One region of the Nocardioides ultimimeridianus genome, then DNA from elsewhere that is predicted to be linked to it. Evidence: predicted binding sites of a transcription regulator. Region 1 holds the regulator's gene; each other region holds the start of a gene.
The links. Region 1 encodes LexA, which represses DNA repair genes until DNA is damaged. Its sites were predicted from a motif close to TCGAACANNTGTTCGA; they were not measured.

Region 1 (4,289 bases):
CGTGGGGCGCGCCCCGAAAAGTCGCGGGCTCAGCTCCGGTACGCCGTGGCCCGCACCGCGTTCGGGAGGTTGTCGTCGGTGCCGTGCTGGGCGTAGCAGCTGTAGTAGGTCGCGCTGCTGTAGCCGTTCCAGCAGGTGCTGAAGCGCGGAGACGCATTGACCACCTCGACCTCGACGTTCCGCACGGTCGCGGAGCCGAACGGGATGCGGATGGTCGCATCGCCCGTCGAGGAGAGCGCGATCAGCCGCGAGGAGGTGCCGCCGGAGGCCGCGTTGATCCACAGCGTCGCCGCCGCACCACGCGTCTTCGCCGGAAGGTCCAGGTGGAGGCGCAGGTGCCAGGCACTGCCGGTGCCGGCCTTCGGGGTGAGCCGGAGCACCCGGTAGCTCAGGTGCAGGAGCCGGAAGGAGGTCGACCAGCTGAGGTGGCCGGGCCCGACCGAGGAGCTGGTCGCGACCGGCGCGCTGGGGTACTGGTTGGCCGCCGCCTCACTGAAGTACCTCGTGGGGTGACGGGCCGCGAGGTCGAACCTGCTCAGGGCGCGGGTGAGGTCGATGTGGTGCGCGGCGAGCGCGCTCCTGACCCCCTTGATGGAGTACATGTCCGGCGCACCCGGGCTGGCGTCCAGGCGTTGCCAGATCTGGCGGATCAGCAGCGGCAGCGCACCGGACTTCTCGGTCACCAGGCGCTCGGTCAGGAACCGGAAGAAGATCCAGGTGCCGTACCAGTGCAGGTTGACGTCGCCGTTGGTGTCCAGGGGCAGGGAGGGGTTGCGGATCGGGTCGGCGCCATAGGACAGGTACTGCATGTTGTCGTTGATCGAGGTGTACAGCTCGTCCTCGGCCCAGGTGGCGGTCGCCTCCATGATCCAGGGGTCCTCGAAGAAGTCGTAGCTGAACTGCACCGCGTGGAAGAACTCGTGGGCGGCGGTCACCTCGAGGTTCTCCAGCTGGGTGTGACCGGGGTACTGGGCCGGGGCGTAGTCGTTGTCGAGGACGCAGTACGCCGATCCGGCGTACCCGGTGTTCAGCGCGGGGTCGTCGCTCGTGCAGAAGCCGTAGAGGTGGTAGCGGGAGAGCTCGCCCAGGTAGATGTCGGTCTGGTCGGCGTTCATGCCGCCCAGGCTGCCGTTGTCGGCGCTGGCGGAGTCGACGAGCGGCATCCGGTAGCCGGCGGCGGCGTAGGTGTCCCAGACGTGCTCCATCGTCGCGAGCACCTCGTCGACGTAGTCGGGATCCTTGTTCGTGTCGCCACCGTCCGTGGGGTCGACGCCGTTGGTGCTGTCCTCGGTCGACAGGTCGTAGTGCACGCAGAGGGGAAGCCTGGTGCTGCACTCCTCGTGCTCGGTGCCGGTGTAGACCACCGGGAAGTCGGGGTCGCTGTCGGAGGGCCCCGGCCGCGCAAGGATCCGGTCGGCCTGGGTGCGCTGATCGGGGGACAGCGCGGGATAGGCGGCCCGCAGGTCGCGCAACAGCAGGGTGGCGTCCTCGTGCCTCTGCGCGAGGCGGGACGCGGCCCGGCTCCCTCCGAAGAGGGACTCGGCCCGGGACAGCTCGGCGGCGGCCTGCGCCCGGGTCGTCGTCGGAGGCTGGTGGATCGCGGCGGTGGCCGGGGAGGCGTGGGCCGGCTGGCTCGCACCGGTGACGCCGAGGCCCGCGAGCGACGCGGTGATGACCAGGGAAAGGACGCGGGCCCGTCCGGAGATGCGGATCACCTGCTGAATCTAGGGGATCGGCATCCCCGGGCGGACCCGGGAGAGGCAAAGAAGCGCGGCGTCGGCGTCAGACCTTGCGGAGCACGGCGGTGACCTTGCCCAGGATCGTGGCGTGGGTGCCGTCGATCGGCTCGAAGGCCGGGTTGTGCGGCAGCAGCCACACCTGGCCGTTCTTGCGCTGGAAGGTCTTCACGGTGGCCTCGCCGTCGATCATCGCGGCGACGATCTCGCCGTTCTCGGCGGTGGCCTGCTGGCGGATGACGACGTAGTCGCCGTTGCAGATCGCGGCGTCGATCATCGACTCGCCGCTGACCTCCAGCAGGAACAGCTGGCCGTCGCCGACCAGCTGCTTCGGCAGCGGGAAGACGTCCTCGACCCGCTCCTCGGCGAGGATCGGTCCGCCGGCGGCGATCCGGCCGACCAGCGGAACGTTGCTCGGGGCGGGCGCGGAGTCGTTGATGGCGGTCTCGTCGTACTCCGACTCGGCCTGGGTCATGCCGCTGAGCGGGCGTCGCTTCATCAGGGTCTCGGGGAGGAACACCTCGATGGCGCGGGGCAGGTGGGGGTCGCGGCGTACGAACCCCTTGGCCTCGAGCTGGCGCAGCTGGTGGGCGACGCTGGAGGTGCTGGTCAGGCCCACCGCCTCGCCGATCTCGCGCATGCTCGGCGGGTAGCCGCGCTTGTCGATGGCCTTCTTGATCGTGGTCAGGATCCGCTGCTGGCGTGGGGTGAGGCCCGTGCCGTCGGGCGGACCGTCGGGGAGCTCACTCACGGGGCGAACAGCCTTCTTGGTCATGGGTCGAACGTAACCCCGATCACCCCGGATCTCAAACAGGTGTTCGATCCGGCGTGTCGCGACACGCCGTCGAACACGCGTGCGACGAAATGCCGCGATTGTGTCGAATGCGTGTTCTATGCTCGTCCATGTGTTCGATCGAACGTCTGATCGAAGCCGGGCCCAGAAGTTGTGTCGGCGGCCTCGGTCAGAGTGAGGGCACACCGACCAGCAACCCCTTCCCCGGAGGTCACCATGAGCACCATCAGCTTCAGCCCCGCGTACGTCTCCCGCCCGCAGGTGCGGCTCACCCGCCGCGGCCGGCTCGTGGTCCTCGCGCTCTCGCTGCTGGCGGTGCTCGCGGTCGCCCTGATGGTCGCCTCCGCCTCGGCCGCCGGCAGCCACTCCGGGACGCCCGACGTCCACCTGGTCACCGTCCAGCCCGGCGACACGCTGTGGGACATCGCCGGCGACGCCGCCGCGGCCCACGGCACGCAGACCGGTGACATGGTGCAGCGCCTCGAGGACCTCAACCCGATCGACGACGGCATGGTCTACGTCGGTCAGCAGATCCGCGTGCCCAACTGAGGCACGACCAGCTCGTCCGTCGCCTCGACCCCGGCGGACGTAGGGGAAGACGAGGGGCCCGATCCTGCGCGGATCGGGCCCCTCGCGCTGTTCCTCCACAGGGCGGCGGGCCGAGGGTGGCCGGGCGGGGTGCCTTCGGCGTACGTTCTGGGCAATCCGCCTCGGGAGGGTTCCATGAAGTACGTCGGCATCGCCGTCCTGCTGTTGCTGCTGGTCGGGTGCGGGGGAGACCCGCAGCCCCGGTTCTCGCCCAGCCCCACCGTCTCCCCGCCCACCACGACCGCTGCCGCGGTCGAGACCCCGCAGGAGTTCCTGCGGCGGTGGGTGCACGCGATGGATGCCATGGAGCGCACCGGCAACCCGGCGGCATGGCAGCGGATGAACTTGCGAAGGTGCAAGAGCTGCTCTGTCGCCGCTGAAGTGGTGAAAGCGGTGTACGCGGCGGGCCGGAAGGTCGTCGGCGGGCAGTCGAGAATCGTGTCGATCGGTCGCGCGGCCTCGGGCAGGTGGCACGTCCGAACGGTGAGTCGCCCGAGTCGGATCGTCGATCAGTCCGGCACCGTCAAAGGGTCGTTCCCGGGTGGTCCGACGATGTTGGAGATCACCTTGGTCAAGCAGGGCGACGGGTTGCGGGTCGCCACGCTCATTCGGGTCGTGAAGTGATGCTGCGTCGCGGTGTCGCCGTGCTGTTGGTCGTCTACGTGAGCTTCTTCTTCGTCGACACTCCGGCCCAGGCTCGCGGCGGTGGATCGTGTGCAGGGGGCGCGACCCTCATCGCTGCAGCGGTCGAGTGTCAGGACCGCTCGCACGGCGGCAGCGCCCCTGTTGGGACTTCGGTCGATGTCGTCGGGGTGAGCGAGGTGTGCGCGCCTGGTTCCGCGGGGGCCTGCCAGCCGGTGGCGTGTCCCGGCATGAACGTGGGCGACGGGTTCCAGATGACGGAGCACCTGTCGGACGGCACGTCCCGCACCGTGTGCCAGACGTCGAGCGACTCGATGGCCGGCCTCGGACCGAGCCCGGGCCAGGTGGCGCAGGCGATGCGGCGCCTGTCCTGGCCCGGCAGCCCGCTGATGATCCAGCCCGTCAACGGCCGGACCCTGGTCAACTTCCGGACGAACTTCTACACGACCAATACCGGCCCGACCACGAAGACCGTCACCCTGCTGGGGAGGCGGATCACCATCGAGGCCACGCCGAGCTACCGGTGGAGG
Region 2 (4,289 bases), on a different contig from region 1:
ATCGCGACGCCCAAGGGCGGCACCCACGTGGCGGGCTACGAGGCCGCGCTCACCAAGACCTTCAACGAGGCGATGAGGGCGTCCAAGGCGCTCAAGGTCAACGACGACGACGTCGTCAAGGACGACATCCTCGAGGGCATGACCGCGGTCGTCACCGTGCGGCTCGCGGAGCCCCAGTTCGAGGGGCAGACCAAGGAGATCCTCGGTACGCCGGCCGCCCGGACCGTCGTACGCAAGGTCGTCTCGGCCCAGCTCAAGGAGTTCCTCACCTCCACGAAGCGGGCCGAGAAGGCCCAGGCGAAGCTGCTCATGGAGAAGGTCGCGGGGGCGGCCAAGACCCGGATCGCGGCCCGTCAGCACAAGGAGACCCAGCGCCGGAAGAACGCGCTGGAGTCGTCGTCGCTGCCCGCCAAGCTCAACGACTGCCGCTCCGGGGACAACGAGCGCACCGAGCTGTTCATCGTCGAGGGTGACTCCGCGCTCGGAACGGCGAAGTTCGCCCGCAACTCGGAGTTCCAGGCGCTGCTGCCCATCCGCGGCAAGATCCTCAACGTCCAGAAGGCGTCCGTGGGCGACATGCTCAAGAACACCGAGTGCTCCTCGATCATCCAGGTCGTCGGCGCCGGGTCGGGGCGGACCTTCGAGCTCGAGGCGCGGCGCTACGGCCGGATCATCTTCATGGCCGACGCCGATGCCGACGGGTCGCACATCCGCTGCCTGCTGGCCACGCTGTTCTTCAAGTACATGCCCGACCTGATCGCCGCCGGGCGCGTCTACACGGCCGTGCCGCCGCTGCACCGGATCGAGGTCGTCCAGCCCAAGAAGGGGCAGGACAAGTACATCTACACCTACTCCGACGACGAGCTGCAGCGGAAGCTGGCCGAGCTGCGCAAGAAGAACATGCGCTGGAAGGACCCGGTCCAGCGGTACAAGGGTCTCGGCGAGATGGATGCCGCCCAGCTGCGGGAGACCACGATGGATCCCCGGCAGCGCACGCTGCGGCGGATCACCGTCGACGACGCCGCCGAGGCCGCCGAGGTGTTCGAGCTGCTGATGGGCTCCGACGTCGCACCGCGCAAGGAGTTCCTGGTCCAAGGGGCGTACGACGTGGACATGGAAGCCCTCGACGCGTAGGAACGTCTCATGGCAGACGATCGGGCAGCGGTGATCAAGCTGCTCAAGGCACGCGGCTTCAAGGCCCGGCGCGGTCACCTGCGCCTCGCCGTCGGCGACCTCCTCTGGTACGCCGACGTGCGGACCGACGGGGTCGGCACCTCCGCCTCGCTGCTGCTGGAGGTCGGATGCTGGACGCCGCTGCTCCCACCGGAGCCCGACGGCGGAGCGGTCGACTGCCCGCTGCTCGCCGACCTGCCCCTCTCCTCACCCACGGCCGAGGTCTCGGCGCTGGTCGACCGCATCGGTGGGATCGGCACGCTGGCCGAGCTGCGGGAGTCGCTGGGGGAGTTCCCGGGGGTGTTGGTGGACCGGGGGTTGCGGGAGATCCTGGGCTGAGCCTTCGGGGCTGGTGCTGCGGGGCTGATGCTTCGGGGGTCGGTCTGGGCGGCCGCACCTTAGCTCGTCGTCACCCGCCGTCAAGGACGCCTTCGGCGCCGCTGCGCGGTGCCTGCGGCATCCTTGACTGCGGGTCCCGGACGACGAGCTGGACGGCGCGACAACGGCACGGGCTCCGCCCGCGCCGCCGCTTCGCGGCCGCCCCGAAAGATCCCCTTTGACCTGGGAATTTGTTCGTTTCGGGGGTGCCGAAAACGTTCGAACAGGTGTACCATGGAAGGCAGTTGATCAGTCCATCTCGGGGAGCTTGTCATGGTCGCAGGTACGGTGTCGTTGCACCCGATCCTTGCCTGCGCGCGATCTCTTCAGAACGACCTCACGGCAGTCGCCGACATGCCGGCCGACTACCTCCGCACCTGCGACAAGGCAGACCTCCTCACCGACCTCGCCCGCGTGGAGAGCCAGCTCGCCGAGCTGAAGCTCCGCGTCCTCGCTGCAGCCGCGGATGTGGCCGAGGAGCACGGGTCCCGTGACGCCGGCTGCTGGCTCGCCCACGCCACCCGCATCACCGGATCGGCCGGACGGGCTGCCCTGCGACTGGCCGAGTCGCTCGAGGCCCACCCGCTCACCGCAACTGCCATGCGCGAAGGCGCGGTGAACGAGGCCCAGGCTCGCGTCATCATCCGCGCTGTCGACAAGCTCTCCGACAACGTCGACCAGTCGGTCCGGGCCCAGGCCGAGGCACACCTGATCGAGCTCGCCGCGATCTACGACCCCAAGGACCTCGCCGTCCTGGGCACCAAGATCCTCGAAGTCGTCGCCCCCGAGGTCGCTGAGGCCGAGCTCGGCAAGGCGTTGGAACGTGAGGAGCAGGCCGCGGGGGACGAGGTCGCCATCCGGATCCGGAAACGTGGCAACGGGATCACCCGCTGGATCTGCGACCTCCCCGACTCGGTCTCCGAACGAGCCCTCACCTACTTGGAGGCAGAGGACTCACCCCGGGTCACCCAAACCCGATCCCGGAACAGGGGCGAGGCGTTCTGCCGACTCCTCGAGCTGCTCGACCCGAAGCGGCTGCCCGACCACGGCGGCGACGCGACCACGGTCATGGTCACCATCCCCCTCGAGACCCTCACCCACGAGCTCGGGTCCGCGACGCTCGGCGACACCGTCATCTCCGCCAGTGACGCACGGCGGCTCGCCTGCACCGCGAAGATCATCCCCATCGTCCTCGGCGGCACCTCTGAACCCCTCGACCTCGGCAGATCCCGCCGCCTCTTCGACCCGCCTCAGCGCAAGGCCATGCGGCTACGCGACAAGCGCTGTCGCGCCGAAGGCTGCTCCATACCGGCTGCCTGGTGCGAGGCCCATCATCTGAAGCCGTGGTCGGAGGGCGGCAGGACCGACCTCGCCGACGGCGTACTGCTCTGCAGTCATCACCATCACCGGGCCCACGACACCCGCTACGACATGACCAAGCTCGCAACCGGCGACTACCGATTCCACCGCCGGACCTGAGACGCATCTCGTCCACAGGGGTCACGGATGAGGGTGGTGGGACGACCGGCTGCCGCGTTAGCGTGCCCGTGATCTCGGGAGGTCGTCATGAAGGCATTGCTGGCGTTGGCGGTGATGGTGCTTGTCGCCGGCTGTGGTGCGGCGGATCCGCCCGCCACCGATCCACCGCCCACGGTCTCCACGTCGTCGGCACCGCCGGCGAAGCCGCTCTCCCCGGAGCAGACCGTGCGGGCCTGGGTGCGGGCCTACAACGACATCGCCAGGTCAGGCGACGGAACGCTCGACAGCGATCTCAAGACGGCTGACTGTGGGACCTGCGATCGTCTGACCGGATCGTTGGCCGAGACGATCAACGCAGGTGGCGCGTACAGAGGAGGTCAGTGGCAAGTCGTCCGGACCCACCTCAAGTCCCAGTCCAAGGCCAAGGCCGTCGTCGATGCCCTGATCACGATGGCCGCCGGTTCGATCCGCGATCGCGCCGGAGCCGGATTCCGCCACTTCGACGCCGAGCGGGACATCATCGAGTTTCATCTCGATAACGAGGGTGGCCGCTGGTACGTCTCCTTCATCGGCTGGCTCTCATGAAGCGGGTGACCGCGGTGCTGTTGGGAGCGCTGCTCCTCAGCCCGATGGCGGCTGCGCCCGCACACGCAGGGGTTGTCTGCCACTGGATAAGCGTGCAGAAGCTCATCGGCGGCAAGGTCGTGATCACGAGCAAGAAGGTGTGTGTGGTGACCACCTCTCATGTCGTGGCGGTCGGTGCCTTGCCCGCCGACGGAACAGCATCGGACGCAGCCTGTGCGGGAGCAGCCGCTGCTCTCCACACCGACCCTGCTTCCGTTTGTCCCACGGCCCATGCCAAGAACGCAGGCCAACCCGGCCCCGCCCAGATCGCGGCGGCGATCTGGCGGCTCCGCCTGCCGCCGTCCGGCCTTCACATCCAGCCGGTGAAGGGGCGGACCCTGGTCAACCTCGCCACCAACTTCTACGCGACCAACGCCCCGATCGAGCGGACCGTCACGCTGCTCGGGCACCGGATCCGGGTGCGGGTGTGGGCGGGCCGTTACGCATGGACCTTCGGCGACGGCAGCAGCCGCAGGACGACCAGCGCGGGGGCGCCGTACCCGAACCTGCTGGTCACGCACCACTACCGAAGCAAGGGCGTGGTCCGAGCGTCGCTGAGCACGGTCTACGTGGCGGAGTACCGCCTCGGGCAGCAGGCGTGGCGGCCCGTTCCGGGCTCGGCGAGCATCGCGAGC
Region 3 (4,289 bases), on a different contig from region 1:
CACGCCAACACCGGCATCCCCTTCCCGCAGGAGGCATAGCCCGGGGTCTATCGGCCCTTTGCGCGCCTGGTGCCGAACCGGCCGTCCGGACGCCAGATCATCAGCAGCGACCACAGGAACATCGTGGCGACCGCGAACGATCGGTACTGGTGGTGGGGCAGATCGTGCATGTGGAGCCAGAGCAGCAGCAGCGCGACGGCCGCGAGCAGCCAGAACGCGCGGAAGAGCAGGTAGACACGCGCATGCACCACCCCACCGTAAGGCCGCGATCCTCGCGGTGTCCGACCTTTGGCCCGCCCTCGATCCGGATCGGCTGTCGAACTCGGCTTCCGTCGTTCGTGGGGAGGGTGGAGGGTGGCTGCTGGAGCCTGCCCATGAGGAGGAAGTCATGCCTGAGTACGTCATCGCCTTCAACGACGAGTGGGTGCCCGACCACACCGAGGAGGAGCTCGCCGAGAAGTCCCGGACGCTGCGTCCGCTGATCGCAGAGATGAAGGAGCGGGGAGTCCTGATCTTCACCGGCGGCATCGACGCGGCGGACCCGGTGTTCTCCGTCGACGCCTCGAGCGGGACCCCGGTCTTCACCGACGGCCCCTACGCCGAGACCAAGGAGCACCTCGGCGGGTTCGCGGTGATCGACGTGGCGACCGAGGAGGAGGCCCGCCACTGGGCGGGGCGCATCGCCACGGCCTGCGGCTGGCCCCAGGAGGTACGTCGCTTCATGCCGCACCGGGAGCTGCCCGAGAACGAGCGCTGACGCGATCCGCCCGCCTCGGGGCTGGTGACCGGCGGCCGCCGGCATCGAGCGTCAGGGCTCGAGGACGTCCAGGAACGCGACGCCGCGCTCGCGGACGCCGGCATGGATTCGCTTCGCGGTGGCGACCGCGAACTCTCGCGTCGCTTCCTCGATCCGGAGCCTGCGGCCACTGTCGGCCTCGACGTCGACCACCCATTTGCCACCGAAGACATACCGTTGAGCCAATCCGGCGAAGAAGCCCTGCTCGGCGCGCACGATCGCCGCCGGCACCAGGGGATTCGGGACCGCGGTCATCTTCAGGCCACGTCGCCAACGGTCCACGGCAGGCTCGACCCGCAGAGTCACGCGGACGCCGTCCGGCCCGAAGGCGTCCGGAAGCTGACCCGCTCCGGCGGAGGACGCCGGGTACGGGTCCCACGAATCGCGTGTCATGACCCCCATGGTGAGGCACGGTCGCTGGTCCTCGCTGCCGACCTATGTGCGGCGGTGGAACCTGTAGTCGCCGGTGGCGAGCTTGGTCATCGCGTAGCGGGTGTCGTGGGCCCGGTGGTGATGGTGGGAGCAGAGCAGTACGCCGTCGGCGAGGTCGGTCCTCCCGCCCTCCGACCACGGCTTCAGATGATGGGCCTCTCACCAGGCAGCCGGTATCGAGCACCCTTCCGCACGGCAGCGCTTGTCGCGTAGGCGCATCGCTTTGCGTTGCGGCGGTTGGAACAGGCGGCGTGCTCTGCCGAGGTCGAGGGGCTCGGACTTGCCGCCGAGGACGACGGGGATGATCTTCGCCTTGCACGCCAACCGGCGAGCCTCACCGGCGCTGATCGGTATCTCGCCGAGCATGGCGGACCCGAGGTCCTCGGCCAGCTGGTCGAGCGAGATGGTGACCATGACGGTGGTGGCGTCGCCGCCGTGGTCGGGGAGCCGCTTGGGGTCGAGCAGTTCGAGGAGGCGGCAGAACGCCTCGCCTCGGTTGCGGGCTCGGGTCTGGGTGACGCGGGGTGAGTCTTCGGCTTCGAGGTAGGTGAGGGCTCGTTCGGAGACGGAGTCGGGGAGGTCGCAGATCCAGCGCGTGATCCCGTTGCCACGTTTCAGGATCCTGATGGCGACATCGTCGCGAGCTGCCTGCTCTTCACGTTCGAGCCGTTTGCCGAGCTCGGCCTCGGCGATCTCGGGTGCGATGACTTCGAGGATCTTGGTGCCCAGGACCTGGAGGTCCTTCGGGTCGTAGATCGCGGCCAGCTCGATCAGGTGCGCCTCGGCCTGGCCCCGCACCGACTCATCGACGGCGTCGGAGAGCTTGTCGACGGACCGGATGATGACCCGGGCCTGGGCCTCGTTCACGTCGCCGGACCTGAGTGCGGCGGCGGTGAGCGGATGCTGCTCCAACGCCTCGGCCAGACGCAACGCAGCTCGGCCGGCCGGGGCGGTGATGCGGGTGGTGTGGGCGAGCCAGCACCCGGCGTCACGCGAGCCGTGCTCCTCGGCAACGTCGGAGGAGGCGGCGAGAACGCGGAGCTTCAGCTCCGCGAGCTGGCCCTCCACGCGGGCGAGGTCGGTGAGCAGCTCGGCTTTGTCGCGGGTGCGGAGGTAGTCAGCCGGCATGTCCGCGACCGCCGAAAGTTCGTTCTGCAGCGCTTGGGCGCAGCCGAGGATCGGGTGCAACGACACCGTTCCTGCAACCATGACAAGCTCCCCGAGACGGACTGATCAACTACCTCTCATAGTACACCTGTTCGAACGCTTTCGGTACCCCGAAATCGAACAAATCCCCAGGTCAGGACAGGTTTTGTGGGCGGCCGCGAAGCGGCGGCGCGGGCGAAGCCCGTGCCGTTGTCGCGCCGTCCAGCTCGTCGTCCGGGACCCGCAGTCAAGGACCGCGCAGCGGCCGCGCAGCGGCGCCGAAGGCGTCCTTGACGGCGGGTGACGACGAGCTAAGGTGCGGCCGCCCGACACCAGCCCCGGAGCAGGAGTTGGTTTCGATACGCCCCCGCCTAACGGCTCGGGCTACTCGACCACCGACGAGGCGACGGGAGAGCAGTCGTGCCCGCACCCCTCCGGAGGCAGCGGCCCGTCGGCATGGGCGGCGGGACGGTGCAGGACGGCAGCCGACGGGGTGATGACCACGTCCTCGCCCGCGACCACCCCCGACCCGTCCACCAGCAGCGTGTAGCCGTGGACCTCCGCCGGCGGGAAGACCAGGGTGACCACCGGGTTGGCGGCCACGTTGGCGAGCGTGCCGCCTCCCGGACCGATCACCCGCATGACCCCGTCGAAGACCACCGGGTCCACCGTCACCACCTTGACCGACGGCGAGGACGTGGTGAGCAGGTAGCCGCTCCCCCGTTCGCCGACGATGCGAGCCAGCTCGTCCAGGTCCACCTTGATGCTCACCCGAACACGCTCCACCCGATCCGCACGATGAAGCAAGACACCACCACGATGAAGAACACCCGGACGAACCGCGCCCCCCGCGACACCGCGACCCGCGCGCCCAGGTAGCCACCGACCAGGTTGCACAGCCCCATCACCAGCCCGAGCCGCCACAGCACGGCGCCGGAAGGCACGAAGAGCAGCAGCGCCCCGATGTTGGTGGCCCAGTTCGCGAGGCGGGCCTTGGCGGAGGCCTCGAGGAAGTCGTAGCCGAGCAGGCCGACCAGCGTGATCACGAAGAAGCTGCCGGTGCCCGGGCCGAGGGCACCGTCGTACACACCGATGACGAACCCGACCCCCATCGCGGCGAGGACGTGCCGGTGCCCGGAGAACCGCAGCGACGTGGCGGCGCCGAGGGTCGGACGCAGCACGACGTACAGACCGACGACCACCAGGACGACCAGCACGACCGGCTGGAACACCGCGGCCGGGAGGTGCGAGGCGATCACCGCCCCTCCGAGCGCACCCACGAGCGCACACGCCATCAGTGGCCCGAACGTGCGCGGGTCGGGGCGGACGCGGCGGTAGTACGTCGCCGACGCGACCGAGGTCCCGCAGACCGACGCGAGCTTGTTCGTGGCCAGCACCTGCACCGGCGCGACACCGGGCAGGCCCAGCAGCAGCGCCGGCAGCTGCACCAGTCCCCCGCCGCCCACGACGGCGTCGACGAACCCGGCGGCCAGGGCCGCGAGCGCGAGCAGGGGCAGGACGGACGGGTCAGGCATCGCGAAACATCCTGCACCGTTGCAGACGGCCCGTCAGAATGGGCACATGGCCGACCTCCCCCGCAAGGCTGCCGCCCGGACCGCCCGTCTGGCGGCGCTGCCGCTCGCGCACGCGGGGCGGACCGCGGTCGGCTTCGGCCGGCGCCTCGGCGGCGCACCGGCCGAGGCGGTGATGAGCGAGATCCAGCAGCGTACGGCGGAGCAGCTGTTCCGCACGCTCGGCGAGCTCAAGGGCGGTGCGATGAAGTTCGGCCAGGCCCTGTCGGTGCTGGAGTCGGCGCTGCCCGAGGAGATGGCGGCGCCGTACCGCGAGCAGCTGACCCGGCTGCAGGACTCCGCACCGCCGATGCCGACCCAGACCGTGCGCGACACCCTGGCCG
Region 4 (4,289 bases), on a different contig from region 1:
CCCGGTCGCCCGCCGCTGGTGACCGACGTCGGCGTACGCCTGCCCGCGCACCTCACCGCCAGCGGCCGCGCGATCCTGGCGCAGCTGTCGGCGGCCCAGGTGCGTGCCCTGTATCCCGACAGGGACGCGTTCGTCGACCGCACCGGGAGCGGACCGCAGTCCCCGACGGCGCTGCGGGCGGTGCTCGCCGACACCCGCCGGCGCGGCTACGCCCTGGAGGACGGCGAGGTGACGGCCGGCCTGCGCAGCATCGCGGTACCCGTGGTCGACCACAACGGTCACCCGGTCGCCGGCGTCGCCGTCACCTATCCCTCGGACGCCACCGACCCGCCCGCCGCGGTCATCGCCCAGGTGGCGCGGCAGCTCTCGCAGCGGCTCGGCGCGCGCGGGTAGGTTCGCCCCGTGGCGGATCTCTTCGGGCAGGGCGCGCACCAGGTCCGGTTCGACTGGGGCCCGGTCGGTGCTGTGTCGGTCGGGGCCGAGGTCGTCGTGGTGGTCGACGTGCTGAGCTTCTCGGCCTGCATCACGGTGGCGGTGGAGCGCGGGATCGAGGTGTACCCCTACCGCTGGCGCGACGCCAGCGCCGAGGCGTACGCCGAGCGGCTCGACGCCGTGCTCGCTCGCGGTCGCTCCCACACCGAGCCCTCGCTGTCACCGGCGGCCCTGCTGCGCTGCGAGCCCGTGCCGCGGCTGGTGCTGCCCTCGCCCAACGGCTCCACGATCTGCACCCTGCTCGGGGAGCGGGGCTGCGTGGTCGGCATCGGCGGCGTGCGCAACGCCCGGGCGGCAGGGGAGTGGCTCGCGTCCGCCGTGGAGGCGGGACGGGTCGTCGCGGTCGTCGCCGCCGGCGAGCGCTGGGAGTCCGACGACTCGCTGCGCCCCGCGCTCGAGGACCAGCTGGGAGCGGGCGCGGTCCTGTCCGCGTTGGCGGGCATCGTGCCGCAGGCCGACCTCAGTCCGGAGGCGCGGGCCGCGGCGACGTTGTACGACGCCCTGCGCCCGGACCTCACGTCCGTGCTGCGCGCCTGCGTCAGCGGCCAGGAGCTCATCGACCGCGGCTACGCCGGTGACGTCGAGGTGGCCGCCGAGCTGGACGGTTCGGGCGTGGTGCCGGTGCTGGTGGAGGGGCGGTTCGTGGCCGCCGCTACGGGCGGGTCCGAGGCGGCCGCACCTTAGCGCGGGTCCCGGGCGACGAGCTGGACGGCGCGACAACGGCACGGGCTTCGCCCGCGCCGCCGCCACGCGGCCGCCACGGAGTGCGATCGCTCTTCGGGGAGTTCTCCCGGCACCTGGTGCCGGGCGGACTCCCGCCTATGTCCTTCGGTGGAACCGGTAGTCGCCGGTCGTCAGCTTGGTCATGTCGTAGCGGGTGTCGTGGGCCCGGTGGTGATGGTGGCTGCAGAGCAGTACGCCGTCGGCGAGGTCGGTCCTGCCGCCTTGGGACCAGGGCGTGAGGTGGTGTGCTTCGCACCAGGCTGCGGGGATCGAGCAGCCTTCGGCGCGGCATCTGCGGTCTCTCAGTCGCATCGCTTTGCGTTGGGGTGGTTGGAACAGGCGTCGTGCTCGGCCGAGGTCGAGGGGTTCGGACGTGCCGCCGAGGACGACGGGGATGATCTTCGCCGTGCACGCCAACCGGCGGGCCTCGCTGGCGGAGATGACGGTGTCGCCGAGCATCGCGGATCCGAGCTCGTTGAGGAGTCCCTCGAAGGGGATGGTGACCATGATGGTGGTGGCGTCGCCTCCGTGGTCGGGGAGCCTCTTGGGGTCGAGTAGTTCGAGGAGGCGGCAGAACGCCTCGCCTCGGTTCCGGGATCGGGTTTGGGTGACCCTCGGGGAGTCTTGGGCTTCGAGGTAGGTGAGGGCTCGTTCGGAGACGGCGTCGGGGAGGTCGCAGATCCAGCGGGTGATCCCGTTGCCGCGTTTCCGGATCCGGATGGCGACCTCGTCCCCCGCGGCCTGCTCCTCGCGCTCCAACGCCTTGCCGAGCTCTGCTTCGGCGATGTCGGGCGCGACGACCTCGAGGATCTTGGTGCCCAGGACCTGGAGGTCTTTGGGGTCGTAGATCGCGGCGAGCTCGATCAGGTGCGCCTCGGCCTGGAGACGGACCGATTGGTCGACGGCCTCGGAGAGCCTGTCGATCGAGCGGATGATGACCCGCGCTTGCGCCTCGTTCACCGCGCCTTCGCGCATCGCAGTTGCCGTGAGCGGGTGGGCCTCGAGCGCCTCGGCCAGCCGCAGGGCAGCCCGTCCGGCCGATCCGGTGATGCGGGTGGCGTGGGCGAGCCAGCAGCCGGCGTCACGCGAGCCGTGCTCGTCGGCAACATCGCCGGATGCGGCGAGGACCCGGAGCTTCAGCTCGGCGAGCTGGCTCTCCACCCGGGCGATGTCGGTGAGGAGGTCGGCCTTGTCGCGGGTGCGGAGGTAGTCGGCCGGCATGTCCGCGACTGCCGCGAGGTCGTTCTGAAGAGACCGCGCGCACGCGAGAAGCGGGTGCAACGACACCGTTCCTGCGACCATGAGAAGCTCCCCGAGACGGACTGATCAACTACCTCTCATAGTACACCTGTTCGAACGTTTTCGGTCGCCCGAAATCGAACAAAATCGCAGGTCAGGACAGGTTTTGTGGGCGGCCGCGGAGCGGCGGCGCGGGCGGAGCCCGTGCCGTTGTCGCGCCGTCCAGCTCGTCGTCCGGGACCCGCAGTCAAGGACCGCGCAGCGGCCGCGCAGCGGCGCCGAAGGCGTCCTTGACGGCGGGTGACGACGAGCTAAGGTGCGGCCGCCCAGCATCAACCCCGAAGAGCATCAGCGAGAGAGCCAGTACCTCGCCCCCACCACCAACGCCCGCACCCCGATCGACAGCGTCGGCTCGATCACGGGAGCGAAGAGGGGCGAGTGGTTGAACGGGATGGAGTCCAGGTCCCCGGCCGCCATGGCGGCACCGACGACCTCGGGATCCCCGCCCCCGAGGAACCAGTAGCAGACCGGCGCACCGACGCCATCGGCGATCCGGCCGACGTCCTCGCTGCCGGTGACGGGGCCGTAGTCGATGACGGCGTCCTCGCCGAACGCCTCGGCCAGCGCCGACCGGGTGGCCTCGGTGGCGTCGGGGTCGTTGACGAGGACCGGCAGCGACTCGACGTACTCGATGGAGGGCTCCCGCGTCATCCCGGCGGCTGTCGCCTCGGCGCGGATGATCCGCTCGATCGCGCCGGTGACGCGCTCCCGCATCTGCGGCTCGGTCGTGCGCACGCTCAGCAGCAACGTCGCGGTGTCCGGGATGATGTTGTGCTTGGTGCCGGCCTGGATCGCACCGACCGTGACGACGACCCGCTCGGCAGCGGGGACCTCCCGGGAGACGACCGTCTGCAGTCGGGTCACGACGGCGGCGGCCGCGACGACCGGGTCGATGGTGGCCTCGGGCCGCGAGCCGTGGCCGCCGCTGCCGTAGAGCGTCACGGTGATGTTGTCGGCGCCGGCCATCGACGGGCCCGCGTGGACCGAGAGCAGCCCGGCGGGAAGCGGGGTGACGTGCTGGCCGAGCACGATCGACGGACGCGGGAAGCGGCTCGCGATGTCGTCCTCGACCATCGCCAGCGCGCCGCCGCCGATCTCCTCGGCGGGCTGGAAGTAGGCGACCACCGTGCCGGACCACTCGTCCCGCGAGGACGCGAGCTCCGCGACGGCACCCAGCAGGCACGTGACGTGCATGTCGTGGCCGCACGCGTGCATCACCGGCACCTCCACGCCGTCCGCGTCGATGGCTCGCACGGTGCTGGCATAGGGGAGCCCGGTCTTCTCCTCGACGGGCAGTGCGTCCATGTCGGCCCGCAGCCCGACCACGGGTCCGTCGCCGTTGCGGAGCACGCCGACGACCCCGGTCCGGCCGACGCCGGTGGTCACCTCGAGGCCGAGCTCGCCCAGCCGTGAGGCGACGATGCCCGCGGTCCGCGTCTCGGCGAAGGACAGCTCGGGATGGGCGTGCAGGTCCTGGTAGAGGTCGCTGAGGTCCACGGGACGACTATCCCCCCTGGGCGATGCGCTCCACCAGCGCGCGGGTACGCCGCGGCATCCGCTGTGACAGCGAGATGGCGGTGCTGGAGCGGGTGATGCCGGGGATGTCGAGGATCTCGTTGGTGACCCGGTAGAGGTCGTCGGCGTCCTTCGCCGCGATCATCACCAGCAGGTCGGCGTCGCCCGTGGTGGCGTGCACCTCGACGACCTCGGGGATCTCCGCGAGCCCGGCCGTGGCCCGGTCGCCGTGGTCCTGCGCGATCTCCAGCGACATGAAG

Region 2: ACYU8V_RS09190 (HNH endonuclease signature motif containing protein) is a predicted target of LexA. The motif match lies at 1,771-1,786, and genes of this name have one in related genera.
Region 3: ACYU8V_RS18685 (DUF222 domain-containing protein) is a predicted target of LexA. The motif match lies at 2,476-2,491, and genes of this name have one in related genera.
Region 4: ACYU8V_RS07880 (HNH endonuclease signature motif containing protein) is a predicted target of LexA. The motif match lies at 2,556-2,571, and genes of this name have one in related genera.

Annotation. Positions count from the first base shown of each region.
Region 1 is NZ_BAAHAB010000003.1:26,706-30,994, forward strand. It holds gene ACYU8V_RS01250 (MXAN_6640 family putative metalloprotease) at 30-1,715, opposite strand; gene lexA (transcriptional repressor LexA) at 1,783-2,511, opposite strand; gene ACYU8V_RS01260 (LysM peptidoglycan-binding domain-containing protein) at 2,746-3,078, shown strand; gene ACYU8V_RS01265 (hypothetical protein) at 3,253-3,741, shown strand; gene ACYU8V_RS01270 (hypothetical protein) at 4,014-4,289, shown strand, end outside.
Region 2 is NZ_BAAHAB010000009.1:124,491-128,779, reverse strand. It holds gene ACYU8V_RS09200 (DNA gyrase/topoisomerase IV subunit B) at 1-1,134, shown strand, start outside; gene ACYU8V_RS09195 (hypothetical protein) at 1,144-1,512, shown strand; gene ACYU8V_RS09190 (HNH endonuclease signature motif containing protein) at 1,825-3,030, shown strand; gene ACYU8V_RS09185 (hypothetical protein) at 3,118-3,615, shown strand; gene ACYU8V_RS09180 (hypothetical protein) at 3,612-4,289, shown strand, end outside.
Region 3 is NZ_BAAHAB010000021.1:135,876-140,164, forward strand. It holds gene msrA (peptide-methionine (S)-S-oxide reductase MsrA) at 1-39, shown strand, start outside; gene ACYU8V_RS18665 (hypothetical protein) at 48-248, opposite strand; gene ACYU8V_RS18670 (YciI family protein) at 389-757, shown strand; gene ACYU8V_RS18675 (hypothetical protein) at 809-1,102, opposite strand; gene ACYU8V_RS18680 (hypothetical protein) at 1,232-1,375, opposite strand; gene ACYU8V_RS18685 (DUF222 domain-containing protein) at 1,388-2,437, opposite strand; gene ACYU8V_RS18690 (pyridoxamine 5'-phosphate oxidase) at 2,759-3,145, opposite strand; gene ACYU8V_RS18695 (TSUP family transporter) at 3,142-3,909, opposite strand; gene ACYU8V_RS18700 (ABC1 kinase family protein) at 3,956-4,289, shown strand, end outside.
Region 4 is NZ_BAAHAB010000007.1:243,433-247,721, forward strand. It holds gene ACYU8V_RS07870 (IclR family transcriptional regulator) at 1-393, shown strand, start outside; gene ACYU8V_RS07875 (2-phosphosulfolactate phosphatase) at 403-1,176, shown strand; gene ACYU8V_RS07880 (HNH endonuclease signature motif containing protein) at 1,312-2,517, opposite strand; gene ACYU8V_RS07885 (amidohydrolase) at 2,803-4,011, opposite strand; gene ACYU8V_RS07890 (Lrp/AsnC family transcriptional regulator) at 4,019-4,289, opposite strand, start outside.